2 regions of the Brevibacillus sp. FSL K6-0770 genome follow, and region 1 is predicted to be linked to the other one. Evidence: riboswitches for the same ligand, from Rfam matches in the RefSeq annotation. Region 1 holds a riboswitch; the other holds the start of a gene.
What was found. A riboswitch is a leader RNA that binds a small molecule or an ion and turns the genes downstream of it on or off. The one in region 1 is predicted to bind FMN.

Region 1 (9,150 bases):
TGCCACATTGTCCGGGCGACTGGTCAGCCCGAACTGGGGAAACGGCGAGTACGGCTTGTCTTCGAGCATTTGTTTCAAAACAGGCAGTCCGACGAAGCCCTGATACTCGACGTTTTGGATGCGTGTCTTCACGCGTTCGACGTTGATCTCGTTCGCGATATTTTCCAGGTACAGGACCGCTACCCGGTTTTGCGTCTCTGTGCCGATCGTGTAGGCGACAATTTTCAGGTTGGGCGTCGTCAATCTGCGGCGCAAGAGCGACAGGTTGATCTCCAGCATCTCCACAAACGAATCCTGCGGGCCGAGAACCGTCGCCTCGCTCTCCGACTTGGTAATCGCACGATGCTCGACCTGAAACGTATTGACGTGCAAAATAAGCTCCCGTTCCAGAAAAAACAGGATCGTATGGCCGCGCAGCAAATTGGCAAGCAGCAAGTCCAGGTTGCCTTCGCGACACGGCTGCGCGTAAGGAAGCACGGTCAACGGATCTCTGCCGTCCGAGCGCTGCAACGGCAAAAACACGTTTTCATACAACTGCGCCAGTTCCACCATCGTATCTAGAAAAAAAACGTGAACCTCTTCGTCATTGATCGTCAAAGCCAGGCTGCTGAGGTCATCCACGTTGTGCATTTGCTGTTTGATCATTTCCGGCGTGATTCGCTCGCCACGCGAAGGCGACGCGCCACCGCTCTTGGCTTGTGCCACTTTGAATACTTGCGCTCTCCACCAATCTGTCGGCTCCATCTTGAATCCCCCGATCTACAGGAAAATCCTTCTTACTTTGACCGATAGGTGGTGATTTTATCCATCCATAGGCGTTTTTATCCATGCAAAAACGGGAGCCTCAGCCCCCGCTTCTCGCCTTCTCATGCTATACTGTTCTCGTTTAGGCAAACTGCTTCGACAGATTCGCCATTTCAATCGCAGCCGCAGCGGCCTCCCAGCCTTTGTTGCCTGCTTTCGTTCCAGCACGCTCAATCGCTTGCTCAATATTGTCTGTCGTCAGCACGCCGAAAATAACCGGAATCCCTGTGGACAGCGACAAGGAAGCAACTCCTTTGGCCGCTTCGTTGCACACGTAATCAAAGTGCGGAGTTGCGCCGCGAATCACGGCGCCCAGCGTCACTACCGCGTCGTAACGGCCGGATTCCGCCATTTTTTTGGCAATCAGCGGAATTTCAAATGCGCCTGGCACCCATGCCACATCGACGTTTTCCTCTTCCACACCGTGGCGCTTCAAAGCATCGAGAGCGCCGCCAACCAGCTTGCTGACGATCAGTTCGTTAAATCGCCCTGCTACAATCCCTACGCGCAGTCCTGTCCCTACCAGATGTCCTTCAAATGTTCTCATTCCGTTCACTCTCCTTTGCATTATAGGTGGAGCAAGTGCCCCAGCTTCGTTTGCTTGGTTGTCAAATATCGCTGATTGTGCGGTTGCACCTGCATTTGCAACGGCACTCTTTCTTCTACTTTCAGCCCGTAGCCGTCCAGCCCGCGAATTTTGCGAGGATTGTTGGTCAAAAGGCGCATCCTGCGCACTCCGAGGTCGCGAAGAATTTGCGCACCAATCCCGTACTCTCGCAAATCGGCCGCAAAGCCCAGCTTTTCGTTTGCTTCCACCGTATCAAGCCCTTCCTCCTGGAGCTTGTACGCCTTGAGCTTGTTAATCAGCCCGATGCCGCGTCCTTCTTGGCGCATGTACAAAAGAATGCCCGCGCCCTCCGCCTCGATTTGCGCAAGCGCAGCATGCAGTTGCGGCCCGCAGTCGCATCGCTCGGAGCCAAAAATATCCCCGGTCAGGCATTCGGAGTGCACCCGGACGAGAACCGGCTTGTCCGAGTCGATCTCGCCCTTGATGAGCGCTACGTGTTCTTTGCCATCTACTTCGTTCGTATAGGCCGCGATCCGAAAATCGCCGAAGCTCGTCGGGAGATTCACTTCGATTTCTTTGTGCACATGCGATTCCGTGCGCATCCGATACGCGATCAAATCGGCAATCGTGATCAGCTTCAGCTCAAACCGCCGCGCAATCTCTACCAACTGCGGCAACCGGGCCATCGAGCCGTCTTCATTCATAATCTCGCAAATCACGCCTGCCGCAGCACTGCCAGCCATCTCCGCGAGATCGACGGCCGCCTCCGTGTGACCAGCCCGGCGCAACACGCCGCCCGCTTTTGCTATCAACGGAAAAATATGCCCCGGCTTGCGGAAATCTTCGGCTGTCTTCTGCTCATCCAGCATCGCCAGCACTGTCTGCGAACGCTCATGGGCTGAGATTCCCGTATGCGTGCTCGCCTCATCAATCGAGACGGTAAAAGCCGTCCCTTGCTTGTCTGTGTTGTCTTCGACCATCGGAGCAAGCTTCAATCTGGCCGCGCGCTGTTGCGTAATCGGCACGCAGACCAGCCCGCGCCCATGCGTTGCCATGAAGTTGATCATCTCCGGTGTCGCCGCTTCCGCCAGGCAGACGAAATCGCCTTCGTTTTCCCGATCTTCGTCATCCACTACGATAATCGCTTTCCCTTGGCGCAAATCTTCCAATGCCTCTTCTATCTGATGAAACATGGGACTTCCCTCCTCGTTCAGACAAATCCATTTTCCTGCAAAAAAGCCATGCTGATCGTCGAGCCTGCCGCTTGCCCGCTCCTTTGCTGGCCGCGATCGCCCAAAAGCCGCTCTACATACTTGCCGATGACGTCTGTCTCCAGATTCACCTGATCGCCTGCGCGCCGATCCTGCAAGCTGGTCTGCGCCAGCGTGTGCGGGATGATCGACACGCTGAAATGCGTATCCGCAGCTTCCACCACAGTAAGACTGATGCCATCCACGCAAATCGAGCCGCGCTCGATGACGTATTTCAACAGCTCCGCGCTCGCTTCGATCGTAAACAGCACAGCGTTGGCGTGCGGCTGTCGCGACACGATCGTGCCTGTCCCGTCCACGTGCCCGGAGACGATATGCCCGCCAAAACGGTCGCCCAAGCGCATCGCCCGCTCCAGGTTGACTCGCTGGCCCGCTCGCAGATGGCGCAGGCTCGTCTTTTTCATCGTTTCCGGCATGACGTCGACCTGAAAATGCCGCTGCGTAAACGAAGTAACCGTCAGGCAAATCCCGTTGACTGCGATGCTGTCGCCCAGTTGCACACCTTCGAGCACCCGCTGCGCCCGGATCACGAGCTGACTCGCCTGATCGTTGCCCGTGAGCGATTCCACCGTGCCCAGCTCTTCTACCAGTCCGGTAAACATCGGCTTTCCTCCTCTTTTTACACGGTTTATAACATCGGAAAGCAGCCATCGGCCTCGGCAAAACAAAGCCGTCTGTCTCCGATTCGCTTTTTTGTCCTCACTCCCACTGTGGATAGCCGCTGATCCGCAAGTCCAGCTCATCCAGTTGCTCAACGGTCGGATTCGCCAGCTTGACCGCCTGATCCATCGTGGAAAAGCCTTGTCCTCCAAACGGTGTCGGCGCCTGGCCACCGCCAATCATTTTCAGCGACACGTAGCTGATCACTTTTTGAATCGCCCGCGCCTGCAAAAACGCTCCGTTGACCGCGGCCCCGCCTTCGACGAGAAGCGAAGTGATTCCCCATTCGCCCAGCGTGTCCAGCACCTCGTCCACCCTAATCTGCTCATCTGCCACGAACAGCCGGATACCTTTTTCCGCAAAAGCCTCCTGCTTCGCTTGCGCCGCAGCTTTCGTCGTAAAAATCCAGGTGGGCGCATCCGCATTTTGAATCACGTTGGCCCCGAGCGGCGTGCGCAGCTGACTGTCCCAGATGATACGCACAGGCTGTCGCCCATGCGCTTGCCCGTCCAGTCTCGCCGTCAAAAGCGGATCGTCCGCAAGCACCGTGCCTACTCCGACCAGGATCGCGTCGTGCTGTCTGCGCAGCTCGTGCACTTCCCCCCGCGCCCGCGCACCCGTTATCCAGCGACTGTGCCCGCTTTCGGTAGCGATCTTGCCATCCAGCGTGCTCGCTGTTTTGATCGTCACAAACGGACGCCGCGTCGTGATGAAGTGGAAAAAGACTTCATTCAGCTTTTTCGCTTCCGCTTCATGCACGCCGACAACCACTTCCACGCCTGCTGCCCGCAGCTTCTCCGCGCCTTTTCCCGCGACGAGCGGATTCGGGTCCAGCGTGGCGATCACGGCACGCCGGATGCCAGCCGCGATCACCGCTTCGGCGCACGGAGGCGTTTTGCCGTGATGACTGCACGGCTCCAATGTGACATACAGCGTAGCGCCAGCCGCTTTTTGCCCTGCCATCCGCAGAGCGTGCACTTCTGCATGAGGTTCGCCTGCACGCAAATGCGCTCCCATGCCTACTACTTCTCCGTTGTTTACCAGGACTGCACCGACGAGCGGATTGGGGCTCGTCTGACCGTTTGCCGAGCGCGCCAAATCCAGTGCCAGCGCCATGAACCGCATGTCCTGCTCCATGTAAACCTCCTCTTTCATGCACGGATTCCAGCCAATGCAAAAAGCCCTCGAAACCACTAGCGGCTCAGGGCATAAGGAAAGAAGCCTTATCGCATCCGTTTTTTGCAAAAGGGATGCCAAAAAGCATGGTCAGCTCTTCTTCCATCCGGACTTTACCGTCGGCTCTGGATTTGCACCAGATCAGTCGCTGACCGTAACGATCAGCGAGTCGCGGGCTTTAGACGTACATACGTCATTACCGCCGGTCGGGAATTTCACCCTGCCCTGAAGATTTTTGCGCTATGCAGTTTTCCAATAAAAAACGCCCACGAGCAAACGATACTCAGGGCGTAGGGAAACAAGCCTCGTGACAGTTCTGTTTTTGAAAAAACAGCCGCCGAAGCTATTGTAAGACACCTTCTCCCATCCGGACTTTACCGTCGGCCTTGGATTTGCACCAAGTCAGTCGCTATCCATACAGCAATAGCGAGTCGCGGGCTCAGACGTGCGTTCGTCATTACCGCCGGTCGGGAATTTCACCCTACCCTGAAGGCTGGTATTCAGTTAGGCACAGTATAGCACACATTTCTCGTCAACTGTCACTTTTTTAGGTGGAAGTGTCCTTTTCCTGCTCTCCGCGAGCGCGGCTACAAAATGTCCAGCAGTTCGCGCAAGTCCGTGATGTACGCTCGCGGCGAAACTTCGTTGCGCTCCATGTCCGCCCGCTCTCCCTGATACGCGATAAACGCCACTTCCCCGCCGTGCGCCGCTTTTCCGTCAATCCAGGAATCTCCGACCATCGTCCAGGCCGTGGCAGACCAGTTGGGGTATTGGGCGCGGATGTAGTGAATCCCGGACGGATGCGGTTTGAGTGTCGTCATCTGCTCGCGCGCGACAATCTCCTGGAAACAATCGGCGATTCCCGTATGATTCAGCGCTTCCTCGGCGGCTGCGTAGGCATTGTTGGTCAAAATGAACAAATGATACCGTTCCTTTAGGTGGGCGAGCACTTCCTTGACGTGGTCTTCCAGGACAGCCTCGTGCATCCCTGCTTTTTCAATCGCGGTTACAGCCTCCCACATCGTTTGCTCAAGCTGACTCGTCATCCGGCCCGACTTTCTGCCCATTTCGATCAATTGCGAAGCGGTGTGGCTGCGCCAGTCAAAAGTCGGCTCGCACAGCCCGTGCTCAGCCCACAAGCGAAAAATGGCCTGCTTCATTTCCAAAAAGTTGATTTTGGATTGCAGCAACGTATTGTCCATATCGAAAATGATGCCTTTTATCGACGCTCTGGTCATTGTCGGATCTCTCCCCCTTTTGCCAATGATTATTTGGTCAAGTATACCAAATTAATAACGTTCGACTAGATGCGAAAACGGGAATCAGGACTTTTTCCAATCGCAAAAGCTCGTGAACGACGCCCAGACGATCGACGATAAAAACATCATCATCCAGGGACAGGACCAGGAAAAAAACACATCATGGAGCATGATCGACGGACCGCTCAGCAGCCAGGAGGGCGTGATTGAGCTGACCGTCACCTGGGGTGAGCCGTAGATTTCCCCGACACCTTTTCACGGAACGAAAAAAGCGACAGCCCGCTGCTGCCGCTTTTTTGTTTTTCCCGCCATTCGCCAAGTCCGCTATGGCGCATCGTCTGCCCCTTCCATTTGCGCCCGGGGCACATCCGGCTTGCCCTCCGGATTGTTGTACAAATACTGCGGCACATCCCCGATAATCAGTGAATGCGTGATCGGGATTTTCGTGGTGATCGTCTGCTCCTCGGTGGCAAACGGGATGACGATCTGCAAGTCGACCTCCACGAAAATGTAGACGGTTGCGAGCACCATGTTGATGCCCGCCTCCTTCAACTCTGTCTCCAGCTTTGTTTTCACAGAGCCGATCGGTACAAAAGTGACAGGCAAATTCGGTCCCATCTGCGCCAAAAACGTATTTCCTGTCGCCAAGCCAAGCGGAATGGTGCGATCGACTTTTTCCGTCTCAAATTCCTGAAGCTTGTTCTGCACTCGTGAAGTAGTCTCGCCGACAATTCTCGCGTATTCCCTGAAGTTAAACTGGTATGCCTGAATCTGCCCTTCGTTGTTCTTCTCGATCTTGACGATCTGGTTGAAATCGACGCCCTGCTGGGAAATTCGTTTGGTGACTGCGTCCGTAATCGCTTCTTTTGCCAATTGCTCTGCTTTTTGGGTTGCCAGGATCAAGAGCGTCGGTTCCAGCCGTTGCTGCAAAAAGACGAGCGACTGAATCGACAAAACCACAAAAATTACCAGCGCAATCAAAAACGCTTTCGTTCGAGAAAGCGGGTTCCTCCAACGCCGACGGGGTCGAAATATGGCCAATCCCGTCACCTCCCAATTGGTACATCCTATGGTAGGAGAAGGGAAAAAAGACTATCCGCGACGAGAGTCGGCAACACCCCCGCTTTTCTGCACGTACACGCCCAGTCCGACGAGCGCAAAAATCAGCAGCACCTGTGCACAGACAACCAATCCGAACAAGCCGCACGCCGCCGTTAACAGCGGTGCGCCAAGAAAACCGATAAAAAAGCCGCTGCGGCCGAGAAAGCCCTGCACCCCGAGCACCTTGCCGCGCACTTCATTTTTGGCCTGCTGCAAAAGCGTGCCCTCGTACACCTGTGCCGCCCCGCTCAAAAGCCCGGCGCAACCGAGCAACAACAGCACCGCCGCCGTCCAATCGGCAGCAAACGCCGCCACGACCAGCAGCGCCATCAGCCCGTATGCGCCAAGCAAGCCACGCCAAAAATCAACGGAAAAACGGACGGCGAAGTAAGCGCCAACCAGCCCGCCTGCGCTCATCGCGGACCACATCAGCCCGTGCAGGGTAGCATCGCCACGGCTTAGCCCATCGGCCAAAAACGGCAAGCCGTAGTTGTGCGCGGCCGTACTGATCGCCAGCGGCGCAGCCAGCAGACTGACCGCGAGCAGCACAGGCGCTCCTTGCAAATACACAAAAGCTGCGCGCATCCCGCCGCTTGCCGTTTCTTTCTCTTCGGCTTTTTCCGCCTTGTCCGGCGTAGCTCTGCTCTCCCAGCGCATCCGCGTCAAAATTGCTGCCGAAAACAAAAAGCTCGCAGCGTCTGCTCCAATGACGAGTGCATAGCCGGCATGATCGGTTAACAAGCCGCCCAAAAGGAAGCCGACAATGCCGACAAACGATTCCAGCCTCACCTTGAGACTGTTCACCCAAGCCAATTTTTCCGGTCCAAACATCTGCGGCAATGACGCCTGGAAGCTGATCGCAAACAGCGTGTACAGCATCCCTTTGAGAAAAGCCGCCGCGACGACAACGTATGGATGCGGAATGAGCAAAATCGCCAGCAAAGCCAGCCCCGCTCCGATGTCGCTTGCGATCATCGCCTGTCTTCTGTCCATCCGGTCTGCCAATATGCCAGCAAACGGGCTGAACAGCATTCCGCCCACCTGTCTGGCGACAAAAAAAGCCATCAGCCAAAACGCGCTATGTTCAAACGTAAAAATCAAGGCGCTGCACGCGATCAAGTCCATTCGCGATCCGAGCGAGGACAGCGCATTGACGTACAAATACTTTTTCATGTTCATGTGTACCAAACCTCCTGGTGATCACAGGCGGTTCAGACTGACGCCCCCATCTACGGGGTGCGTACACTGATTATGGCAGTTGACATGCGCATGCCTCCTCGTGTGTAAGTGTGTAAAATCATGACTCGTTTTTGTTCTGTCACTGTCGACGGGGGCCGTTCCTTAACCGTCTATGTGCGGCAACTCATGCCGTACTCTCATCATAACGAGACGCTCCTATCTTGTCATGAAAAACGGGAAAACCTTCGCAAAAAAATGGCGCTTCTCCTACGTCAGACTGCATCTGTCTTTCATATGGTAAGGGGGAAGATCTTTTTTGCCCTGGAGGTTTGTCATGAATCTGGAACGATTGGAACGTGCCTTTGGCTCCCTTGTTTGCCCCAGTCCTACCGAATTGAGGCAGGCTGTCGCTTCACTCGCGCTCTGCCCAGACGATATCGCGTCACTCGTTCCCCAACCGGAACAGCTTCCATATGGCCGCAAAATTTTGTATCTCACGCCTCACGTAGAGGTCGTTCTCATCCATCTTCCTGCCAGGCAGGAGTCCATCCCGCACAACCATGGCGACTCGTTTGGCTGGGAGTGGGTCATATCCGGCACGCTCACCAATGTCGTCTACCTCCCGGCTGACCGCGAAGACGAAGTTTTTCGGGCACAAACGACCCATGTCAGCGCAGGAGATTGCTATTACGTCGCTCCCGGCGAGATTCACGCCATTCGCAACAACACAGACGGACCTGTCCTCTCGCTCAATGTGTATACGCCCCCGCTGCAAAACTCCCGCCAGTACCGCGCCGTCCAATCCCCCACGTAGGATTGGAAAAGTTACAAAAAAACCAGTACACCGCCAAAAGAGCGGTCGTACTGGTTTTTCGCGTCTACAAATTTTCCGTAATCTCGGACAGCTCATCAGCAGAGCTGGCTACTTGCGCCACTGCCTGGTTCATGTCTTCCATGACTTTGAAGAAGTTTTCCAGTTCTTTTTGAATGTGCGTGCTTTGCTCCTTGCTGTCTGCTACAGCGCCGATAATTCCTTCGAAAAACGCGTTCGTCTCATCGGTCATTTTGCTGCTCGACTGAACAAGCCCTTGAATTTCCAGAACGACCGAAGACAGCACTGTTGTTTGCTGGT
Region 2 (9,150 bases), 3.8 Mb from region 1:
ACACATCCGTGAAGAATGTGTCTGTCTTTTCGCCGTTTACCGATCGTGGTTTTGCGTTTTGTGATGCTCGGTTTTGCGCGGGTTTTGGAAGCCGACGACCTCCAGCATTTTGCTGCTTTCTTTGGAATCCAGCGTCTTTTCCGGAGCTTGCGGGTACGTTTTTTCGCCTTCTGACACCTAGATCTCCTCCTCGCGATGATACTCACTGCAATCGTTAGTATCTCCAAAAGGCAGGAAACCGGGCTTGGCAATGCTTGTCTCGGCGTCAGGCTCACGTACGCAGCTAAGCTACGCTACGCGTTCAACTGTGCGAAGGCGCGGTCGACAGCCGAGATTGTTTGCCGGATGTCATCTTCCGTGTGCGCGGTGGTGATGAACCACGCCTCGTACTTGGAAGGAGCGAGGCAAATGCCTTCATCCAGCAAAAGGCGGAACATGCGGGCGAACAGCTCGCCGTCTGCTTTTTGCGCTGCATCGTAATCGCGAACAGGCTCGTCTGTAAAGTACACAGCCATGGCCCCTTTGACGCGGTTGAGCTGGATGGTGACGTCGTGCTTGCTCGCTGCATCGCGGATGCCTTTTTCCAGCAGCGCGCCGAGTCGCTCAAATTCATCGTACACGCCAGGCTGTTTCAGCACTTCCAGACATGCGATTCCGGCGCGGATCGATGCGGGATTGCCCGCCATTGTGCCCGCTTGGTAGGCAGGACCGAGCGGCGCGACTTGCTCCATAATCTCGCGGCGTCCGCCATATGCTCCGATTGGCAAGCCGCCACCGATGATTTTTCCGAGCGCGGTCAGGTCAGGCGTTACGCCCAGCAAGTTTTGCGCACCGCCGTAGCAGAAGCGGAATGCGGTGATGACCTCGTCGTACACAACGAGCGCGCCTGCCTCGTGCGTGATGCGGTTCACTTCCTCCAAAAAGCCTGGCTCCGGCGTGACGATACCGAAGTTGCCGACGATTGGTTCGACCAGGACGCAAGCCGTTTCGTTGCCCCATTTGTTCATCGCTTCGGCGAACGCTGCAACGTCATTGAATGGAACCGTGATCACTTCGCTGGCGATGCTTTGCGGAATGCCCGCACTGTCAGGGATGCCGAGTGTGGAAGGGCCGGAGCCTGCCGCAACCAGCACGAGATCGGAGTGACCGTGGTAGCAGCCCGCAAATTTGATGATTTTCACGCGTCCGGTGTAGGCGCGTGCCACGCGAATGCACGTCATGACGGATTCCGTACCGGAGTTGTTGAAGCGGATGCGCTCCATGGATGGAATCGCTTCGCGGATCATGTTCGCAAAAGTGACTTCCCAAGGAGTTGGCGTACCGTACAACGTTCCGTTGGCCGCCGCTTCCGTAATGGCTTTTGTGACGTGCGGGTGAGCATGTCCGGTAATAATCGGGCCATACGCCGCCAAGTAGTCAATATATCGATTGCCGTCCACGTCCCAGAAATACGCGCCCTGGGCACGCTCCATCGTAACGGGCGCTCCCCCGCCTACGGCCTTGAAAGAACGGGAAGGGCTGTTTACCCCGCCGAGAATAACATCCATGGCTTGTTCGTGCAGTTGCGCGGATCGTTCACGTTTCATGCGATTTTCCCTCTTTTCTTTTCGAAAAAGTCCTTCATTATCTTAACACAGCAAAAGTCACCTGGATATGGATGGGGAGCTATAGCTGGGGAAAAGGAAAAATGATACAATTTTCAAGCAAATCACTTCACGTAAAAGGCGGTAATCCACCATGAAACTTGAGTGCATCTCCATCAAAGGAACCGGCAATACCAATGAGGACGCCTATGTGATCTCGCAGGCCGATCAGGTGTACGCGGTGATCGACGGCGTCTCGTCGCTCGTTCCGTACGAAAACCGATTCGGGCAGACAGGAGGAGCGATTGCAGCCGAGCTGGTGAAAAGGAAGCTGGAAATCATGCCGCCTGACGCTGTGCTGTCCGATTACCTGACGTTTGTCAACGAAAAGCTGCGGGAATTGATGCGCGAGAGCGAGATTGACTGGAAGCAAAAAGAAGCATTGTGGGGAGCGGCATGTGCAGTCGTTCGGGTGAAAGAGCAGCACATCGAGTATGCCCAGACTGGCGATTGCATGATTTTTGCGGTCTATGAAGACGATACGGTGCGGCCTTTGACGTTTCCGCAAGTTTCGCTGCTGGAGCAAAACGCCATTGCCCGGTGGGAAGACGGGATTCGCGAGGGGCTGTCTACCCGAGCCGAGCTGCACGAGCGATGTAAGGACATCCTGATTCATAACCGCTATCAGGCGAACGGATCAGGAGGATATGGCGTTTTGAACGGAGATGCGGCTTGTGCGGATTTCATAGAGTATGGACGGATCAATCGGATCGGATTGAAGGCGCTTGTTTTGGCGACAGACGGTCTGTTCATGCCACGACCAACAGGCGGAAAAGGACCGGGGTGGGAAGAAACGGTATTGCCAATCGTCCACAAAGGGCTGCAACGTTACACGGATGAGCTGATCGCACTGGAAAACAACGATCCCGAATGCATCCGCTACGCCCGCTTCAAAAAGTCGGACGACAAGACGGGCATTGTCGTGAATTTGCGCTGACAGTTTGTTACAGTTTGCCTTTTGCACATTTTCATGCGCTCATATACACTAACAGTTGTTCATGACCGTTTTGCCAGCCGCAAGTGGTCACATCTCTTTGCATGAAAAACGTCAAGGCGTTTTTCCATTAAAAAAAGGATGGTTATCCATGATTCAAGTGAAGAACCTGCAAAAGGAGTTTCGCATCCACCAGGCCAGAGCGGGTCTCGGGGGTGCTTTTCGTGATTTGTTTAGTCGCGAGTATAAGACCGTCAAGGCAGTGAATGACCTTTCTTTTACCGTGGAAGAAGGGGAAATGTTCGCTTTGATTGGGGAAAATGGCGCCGGGAAATCGACGACGATCAAAATGCTGACGGGCATTTTGACGCCAAGCGAGGGCGAGATCGTCATCAACGGCTACGTTCCGTTCAAACAGCGCGAGGAATACGTGCGCTCCATCGGTGTCGTATTCGGACAGCGTTCGCAGCTCTGGTGGGATTTGTCGCCGATGGAGTCGTTCCGGTTGCTGAAAAGCGTCTACAAAGTCGACGGGCCAGAGGGAGATAAGTGGCTAGACCGCTTGATCGAGGAGCTGGAAATCAACCCGTTTGTCAGCCAGCCAGTGCGCAAGCTGAGCCTGGGTCAACGGATGCGCTGCGAGGTAGCAGCATCATTGATTCACAAGCCGCGCCTGTTGTTCCTCGACGAGCCGACAGTCGGGCTGGACGTCTTGGTGAAGCAAAAAATTCGCGAGTTTTTGCGCAATCTGAACGAAACGGAAAACATGACCATCCTGCTCACGACCCACGACGTTTCCGATATTGAAGCGCTCTGTAAGCGGGTGCTGGTCATGGACAAAGGCAAGCTGATTTTTGACGGCCTGCTCAGTGACCTGAAGGAAAAGTGGGGCAATGGCACAGAGGTGTCTTTCCAGATGAAAAAGCGCACACCCGCCGACGAGCTGCGCAAGACGCTTGGCGAGATGCCGTGCGAAATTTCCCAGGTAAACGAATATACAATCAGTGTGAAAGTGCCGCAGAGCCAGGAAATGCTGCCGTTTGTCCTGTCAACGGTCATGTCGACGTTCGAGGTCAGCGACGTAAAAATCATGGAGACGAGCACAGAAGATATTGTCCGCAACATTTACCAGGTGGATACAGGGGTGCGGGGCCATGCATAAGCTCTACATGGAACTGATCCGCATGCGCTTTTTGACCATGCTCGCTTACCGGGTGAATTACTACAGCGGGATCATTATTTACGCGATCAACATCGGAGCGTACTACTTTTTGTGGGGCGCAATCTACGGCGGCCAGCAGCAGCTTGGCGGCCTGTCGGTCGAGCAAATGACTTCCTACGTCGCGATTGCCTGGATGTCGCGCGCCTTTTACTTCAACAACATCGATACGGAAATTGCCCAGGACGTACGGGAGGGTAAAGTCGCGATCGAGATGATCCGCCCTTACAATTACTTGTCGGTCAAGACAGCGCAAGCATTTGGGGAAGGGATATTCCGCTTCCTGTTTTTCGCAGGGCCAGGAATTTTTCTCATCAGCCTGATTATCCCGTTTCATTTTCCCGCGACAGCGACTGGCTGGGGATTGTATTTGATCAGTCTCATGTTTGCCTTTTTGATCAACACGCAAATCAACCTGCTGACGGGGCTGTTCACCTTTTTCCTGTTCCGCAACGACGGGATGATGCGGGCGAAGCGTGTCGTCGTTGATTTGATGTCGGGCCTGGTGCTGCCGATCAGCTTTTTCCCGGGCTGGGCGCAAACGGTTATGGGCTTTTTGCCATTCCAGGCCGTCAACTACTATCCGAGCCTGATTTTTACAGGGGCGATTACTCCGGGGCGTTCCTGGGAGTTGATCGGCTTCCAGGCGATCTGGATGGTTGTTATTCTGGTTCCGATTCTGATTTTGTGGCGCATGGCCCGAAATCGGCTGGTCGTGCAAGGGGGGTAGCATATGCAAAACGTCAAACACATTTTCGGTATTTTCGCCGACTACCTGGGCCAGTATTTCAAGACGAGACTTGCCTATCGGGCTGACTTTCTCGGGGATTTTGTGTCCAACTTGATTTCCGAGCTGATCAATCTAGTGTTCATCATCGTCGTCTTCACGCATGTGCCGTTGATGAAGGAATGGACGCGGGACGAAATCATTTTCATTTACGGTTTCTTTTTGGTGCCGTATGCCTTATTCTCGATGTTTTTCGGGTTTTGGGACTTCAACGAACGCTATATTATCCGGGGCGAAATGGACCGCATCTTGACCAGGCCGATCCACAATCTGGCACAGGTCTGTTTGGAGTCGATCGCACCGGACCGGATTTTCGGCGTCATCACAGGGCTGATCATCATGGGCTATGCTGCTTTTCAGCTCGATTTGACGTTTTACTGGTACGACCTGTTCATCTTCATCGGGCTTGTGATCAGCGGCGCCCTGATTTACGGCGGGGTGTACACGGCGATTGCCGCTGTCAGCTTTTTCTCCGATTCCCGGACAGGAATTGCCCCGATGATTTACAACATCCAGCAGTACGGGCGTTACCCCGTGGATGTGTACAACAAGGCGATTCGCTTCGTGCTGACTTACGTGTTGCCGTTTGCTTTTGTCGGGATTTACCCGGCGGCTTACTTTTTGCGAAAAGAAGTGTGGTATACGTACGCAGCACTTACTCCGGTAGTCGCGGTCATCTTCTTTGGCATCGGCTTGCTCGTCTGGAACTGGGGCGTCACCAAGTATCGGGGAGCAGGGTCGTAGTGGCAGAAGCTACTTTTGGTGCGATTTGGTAGGCAGGAGCAGGATTATGGATTTTTATTTGGGAACGGTTATGGTAATATTAGAGGTAACGAGCTTGAAAGAAAAAAAGACCGTCCGGCGGCTACCGGAACGGTCTGGTCTGTACAAACGAGGCTTCCCTCAAAGGGGACGGCTCAAAATTTGGTGAAGAATAGACCGCCGAGGAGCAGTCAACTCAAGGGCGGTCTATTTCTTTTTGGTCCAGGTAACTACCTATAGCACGTGGCGACTTTAGGCTGAGAAGCCCCATTTTTTTTAAAATATATCCAACTAAATCAATTGGAAAATAACAATAAAATGTCGATTTAACAGTTTCGTCTATTGTCAAATCGAAAAAGCGCAGTATAATATGCTGTATACAACTACACAATTCCTTCAGGGCAGGGTGAAATTCCCGACCGGCGGTGATGGTGCAATCAGCACGTCAAGCCCGCGAGCCTCCCGAGCTGTTGACAGCGACGGAGTGCAGGATCTGGTGAGATTCCAGAGCCGACAGTACAGTCTGGATGGGAGAAGGATGACGACAGTACGTTTACCACACACGTGCTTGTTTGCCTGTGCTGGCAGGACAGATGCGATGAGGCATGCATGATGAGCCGCCTCGTTGTTTCTTGAACCTGTATTTATTGCACATGCTTTGTCATACGCCTGTAAGCTGCCCTGAGAATTATTCTCAGGGTATTTTTGTGTTTGCAAAAGCGTAGACATTTTGGCACGTGTGGGCAAGACCGCTGTTGCCATTCCTCAGAAGGAGAAAAAACGAGGAGATGGTACACATGAAAGAAACAGCCCTGCACACATCGCGCAGAGCAACCCAGCGGATCGTGACGATTCCGATGCTGGCAGCCGTTGCTTTTATCTTGCAGTATTTGGAGGTTCCCGTTCCGCTGATGCCGAGCTTTTTGAAGCTTGATTTCAGTACGTTGCCAGCGCTGATCGGCGGACTCATGTACGGCCCTGTAGCCGGCATCATCATCGAAGTTTTGAAAAATACATTGCACATGCTCTTTAAAAATACAGACGGATTGTTGATCGGAGAGCTTGCCAACGTCGTGGCGGGCGCCAGCTTTATTTTGCCAGCTGTCCTTCTGCAACGCAGCGGTCAAGGGAAAAAAGGCTTTTTATCGGGCCTCGCGCTTGGAACGTTGCTGATGACGATTGTCATGGCTGTTGCCAATGCGTACGTCCTGCTCCCGGCATACGCCGCTCTTTATCAGATGCCGATGGCAGAGCTGTTGGCCATGTTCAACGCAACCAGCGTCTGGTCCCTGGTCATGGTCGGTATCGTTCCGTTCAACCTGTTCAAAGGGGTCGTGCTCGCGCTGGTCGCGTATCCGGTCTACGCCAAGCTTGGTGCGCGCATTGCCCTCAGAACCACAAATTGACAACGGCTGCGCGACTTGCTAAGATATTCCCTAACAAAAAGCAGTTTAGCGAAAAGGCTATGAAAGGACCCGCAGCTATATCCTGGTTCCAGAGAGTCGGCCCTAGTCTGGAAGGCTGATACGAGGCGTACCTGCACCCCATCCTGAAGCCGCCAGCGACGAGCTGGTCCGGTTGCCCGCCGTTATCGGGTTGTTGAGTGGACTTATGGCTTGTGCCATGGTCAATCAGGGTGGTACCGCGGAAGTGAATCCTCCGTCCCTTTTTTGGGATGGGGGATTTTTTGCATTTTCATGTAAGAAAAAAGGAGCGTAGAAGGATGAAAGAGGACAAAGCGTTCGTAAAAGAAATGACACCGCAGTCGGAAGATTTCTCGCGCTGGTACATCGACGCGATCAAAAAAGCGGATTTGATGGATTACACGCCAGTGCGCGGCTGCATCGTCTTCAAACCGGATGGCTTCGAGCTGTGGGAGCGCATCCAGGAGGCGATGGACAAAAGATTCAAAGAGACGGGACACCGCAACGCCTACTTCCCAATGCTGATTCCCGAGTCCTTTTTCCAAAAAGAAAAAGAGCACATCGAGGGCTTCAACCCAGAGCTGCCTTGGGTGACGGAAGCGGGAGGAGAGCAGCTGGAGGAAAAGCTTGCCCTGCGCCCGACTTCGGAGACGATCATCGGACATATGTACGCGCAGTGGATTCAGAGCTACCGCGACTTGCCGATTCTGATTAACCAGTGGGCAAACGTGTTCCGCTGGGAAAAGCGCACCATGCCATTCTTGCGTACTTCAGAATTTTTGTGGCAGGAAGGCCATACCGCCCATGCGAACGAGGAAGAAGCGCGCCAGGAGACCATGCAGATGCTGGAGATTTATCGCGAGGTTGTGGAGCAGGAGCTGGCGATTCCGGTATGGAAAGGGCAAAAAACGCCAAGCGAGCGCTTTGCAGGAGCAGTCGACACGTACTCCATCGAGGCGATGATGAAGGATGGAAAAGCGGTGCAGGCCGGAACCTCCCACTACTTGGGAGACAAGTTTGCGCGCGGCTTTGAGATCAAGTTCCTGGATCGCGACAATCAGTTCAAATACGTGCATACGACTTCATGGGGCAGCTCTACCCGCTTGATCGGCTCGATGATCATGGTGCACGGCGACGACCGCGGCTTGGCTTTGCCGCCGCGGATGGCACCGACTCAGGTCATCATGATCCCAGTCGGACCGATGAAGCTGCGCGATCAGGTCATGGTTGCATTCGATCCGCTGTTCGACGAGATCAAAGCGGCAGGCGTTCGCGTCCGGGCAGACTTGCGCGAGGAAACTCCGGGCTGGAAGTTCAACGAATGGGAGATGCGCGGTGTGCCGCTTCGTCTGGAGCTTGGGCCGCGCGACGTGGAAAACGGCCAGGCGATTCTCGCCCGCCGCGATACCGGAGAGAAAATAACCGTGCCACTGGAAGGCATTGCGCAGACGATTGCCCAATTGCTCGAAGACATCCAGCAAAACATGTTCCAAAAAGCGCTGGCCTTCCGGGAAGCCCATTCGCATCTCGAAATCGATACGCTCGCGCAGCTGTCCGCGCACATCGAAAAATGTGAGAACGAAAACACGCCAAGCGGCTGGGTGCTCGCAGGCTGGTGCGGAGACGACGCGTGTGAGTCCAAGGTCAAGGAAGAGACGAAGTTCACGTCCCGCAACATTCCGTTTGAACCGCCTGCGCAAAAATCGGTCTGCATTTGCTGCGGCAAAGAGGCGAAGCATACGGTTTGGTTTGGCCGTTCGTACTAAGGTTTCATTTAATAAACAAAACAAACAAGGGAGTGCTCCCCGTACGTAACGGAGCACTCCCTTTTGCATCCACAGAAGTCAGCGTGTGCGGGCAGGTTGTAAAATATTTCCATTAACGTAATTTATCATTCGAGTAAAAAGTATATACATAAAAGTAAATATTTTGTATTTTTATTGATGGTTATAGAAACGACTCCACGAAGTATGTAATGTACATGGACCCATGGGATGGTCAACATTTTACTATGACTTATGACTCTTTCTTGGATAGCTCAAGACAAGAATGGATTGGCTCATTGTATGGTTTTGAGTCAGAATAATTTAAGGAGGGCAGCAGTTATGAAGAGATATGTTTGGACATTGTTCGGTGCAGTTATAGTTGCTGGAATATCATTGGCTACTTGGGCTGGTGCATCCAATCAAGGGAATAAGGAAGCACTAAATGCATACAAGAAAATGGAACAAGCCCGGAATCAAGAGAACAAATTTTTGAACGAATCGAGCAATAATTTTACGCTGTCAGACTTCTCAATTCCAGGAGCTTTATTGTCAGAAGCGGATAAAATCAGCAAATACAAAGGTTCGAACGTTCATGAGTTATTGACTGCGCATGAT

Region 2: it holds a riboswitch for FMN, as region 1 does, so the genes downstream of both, NST23_RS05200 (ECF transporter S component) here and ribD (bifunctional diaminohydroxyphosphoribosylaminopyrimidine deaminase/5-amino-6-(5-phosphoribosylamino)uracil reductase RibD) in region 1, are expected to answer to the same signal.

Annotation. Positions count from the first base shown of each region.
Region 1 is NZ_JBBOBQ010000001.1:4,847,625-4,856,774, forward strand. Features, by position in the region: gene NST23_RS23030 (spore germination protein) at 1-744, opposite strand, end outside; gene ribH (6,7-dimethyl-8-ribityllumazine synthase) at 887-1,351, opposite strand; gene NST23_RS23040 (bifunctional 3,4-dihydroxy-2-butanone-4-phosphate synthase/GTP cyclohydrolase II) at 1,372-2,565, opposite strand; gene NST23_RS23045 (riboflavin synthase) at 2,583-3,245, opposite strand; gene ribD (bifunctional diaminohydroxyphosphoribosylaminopyrimidine deaminase/5-amino-6-(5-phosphoribosylamino)uracil reductase RibD) at 3,343-4,440, opposite strand; FMN riboswitch at 4,570-4,716, opposite strand; FMN riboswitch at 4,831-4,977, opposite strand; gene NST23_RS23055 (HAD family hydrolase) at 5,067-5,717, opposite strand; gene NST23_RS23060 (hypothetical protein) at 5,830-5,976, shown strand; gene yunB (sporulation protein YunB) at 6,063-6,788, opposite strand; gene NST23_RS23070 (MFS transporter) at 6,831-8,018, opposite strand; gene NST23_RS23075 (cysteine dioxygenase) at 8,353-8,832, shown strand; gene NST23_RS23080 (globin-coupled sensor protein) at 8,897-9,150, opposite strand, start outside.
Region 2 is NZ_JBBOBQ010000001.1:1,010,544-1,019,693, forward strand. Features, by position in the region: gene NST23_RS05170 (hypothetical protein) at 37-177, opposite strand; gene NST23_RS05175 (glutamate-1-semialdehyde 2,1-aminomutase) at 294-1,586, opposite strand; gene NST23_RS05180 (protein phosphatase 2C domain-containing protein) at 1,738-2,580, shown strand; gene NST23_RS05185 (ABC transporter ATP-binding protein) at 2,729-3,739, shown strand; gene NST23_RS05190 (ABC transporter permease) at 3,732-4,526, shown strand; gene NST23_RS05195 (ABC transporter permease) at 4,530-5,327, shown strand; FMN riboswitch at 5,734-5,888, shown strand; gene NST23_RS05200 (ECF transporter S component) at 6,143-6,751, shown strand; gene proS (proline--tRNA ligase) at 7,069-8,535, shown strand; gene NST23_RS05210 (hypothetical protein) at 8,875-9,150, shown strand, end outside.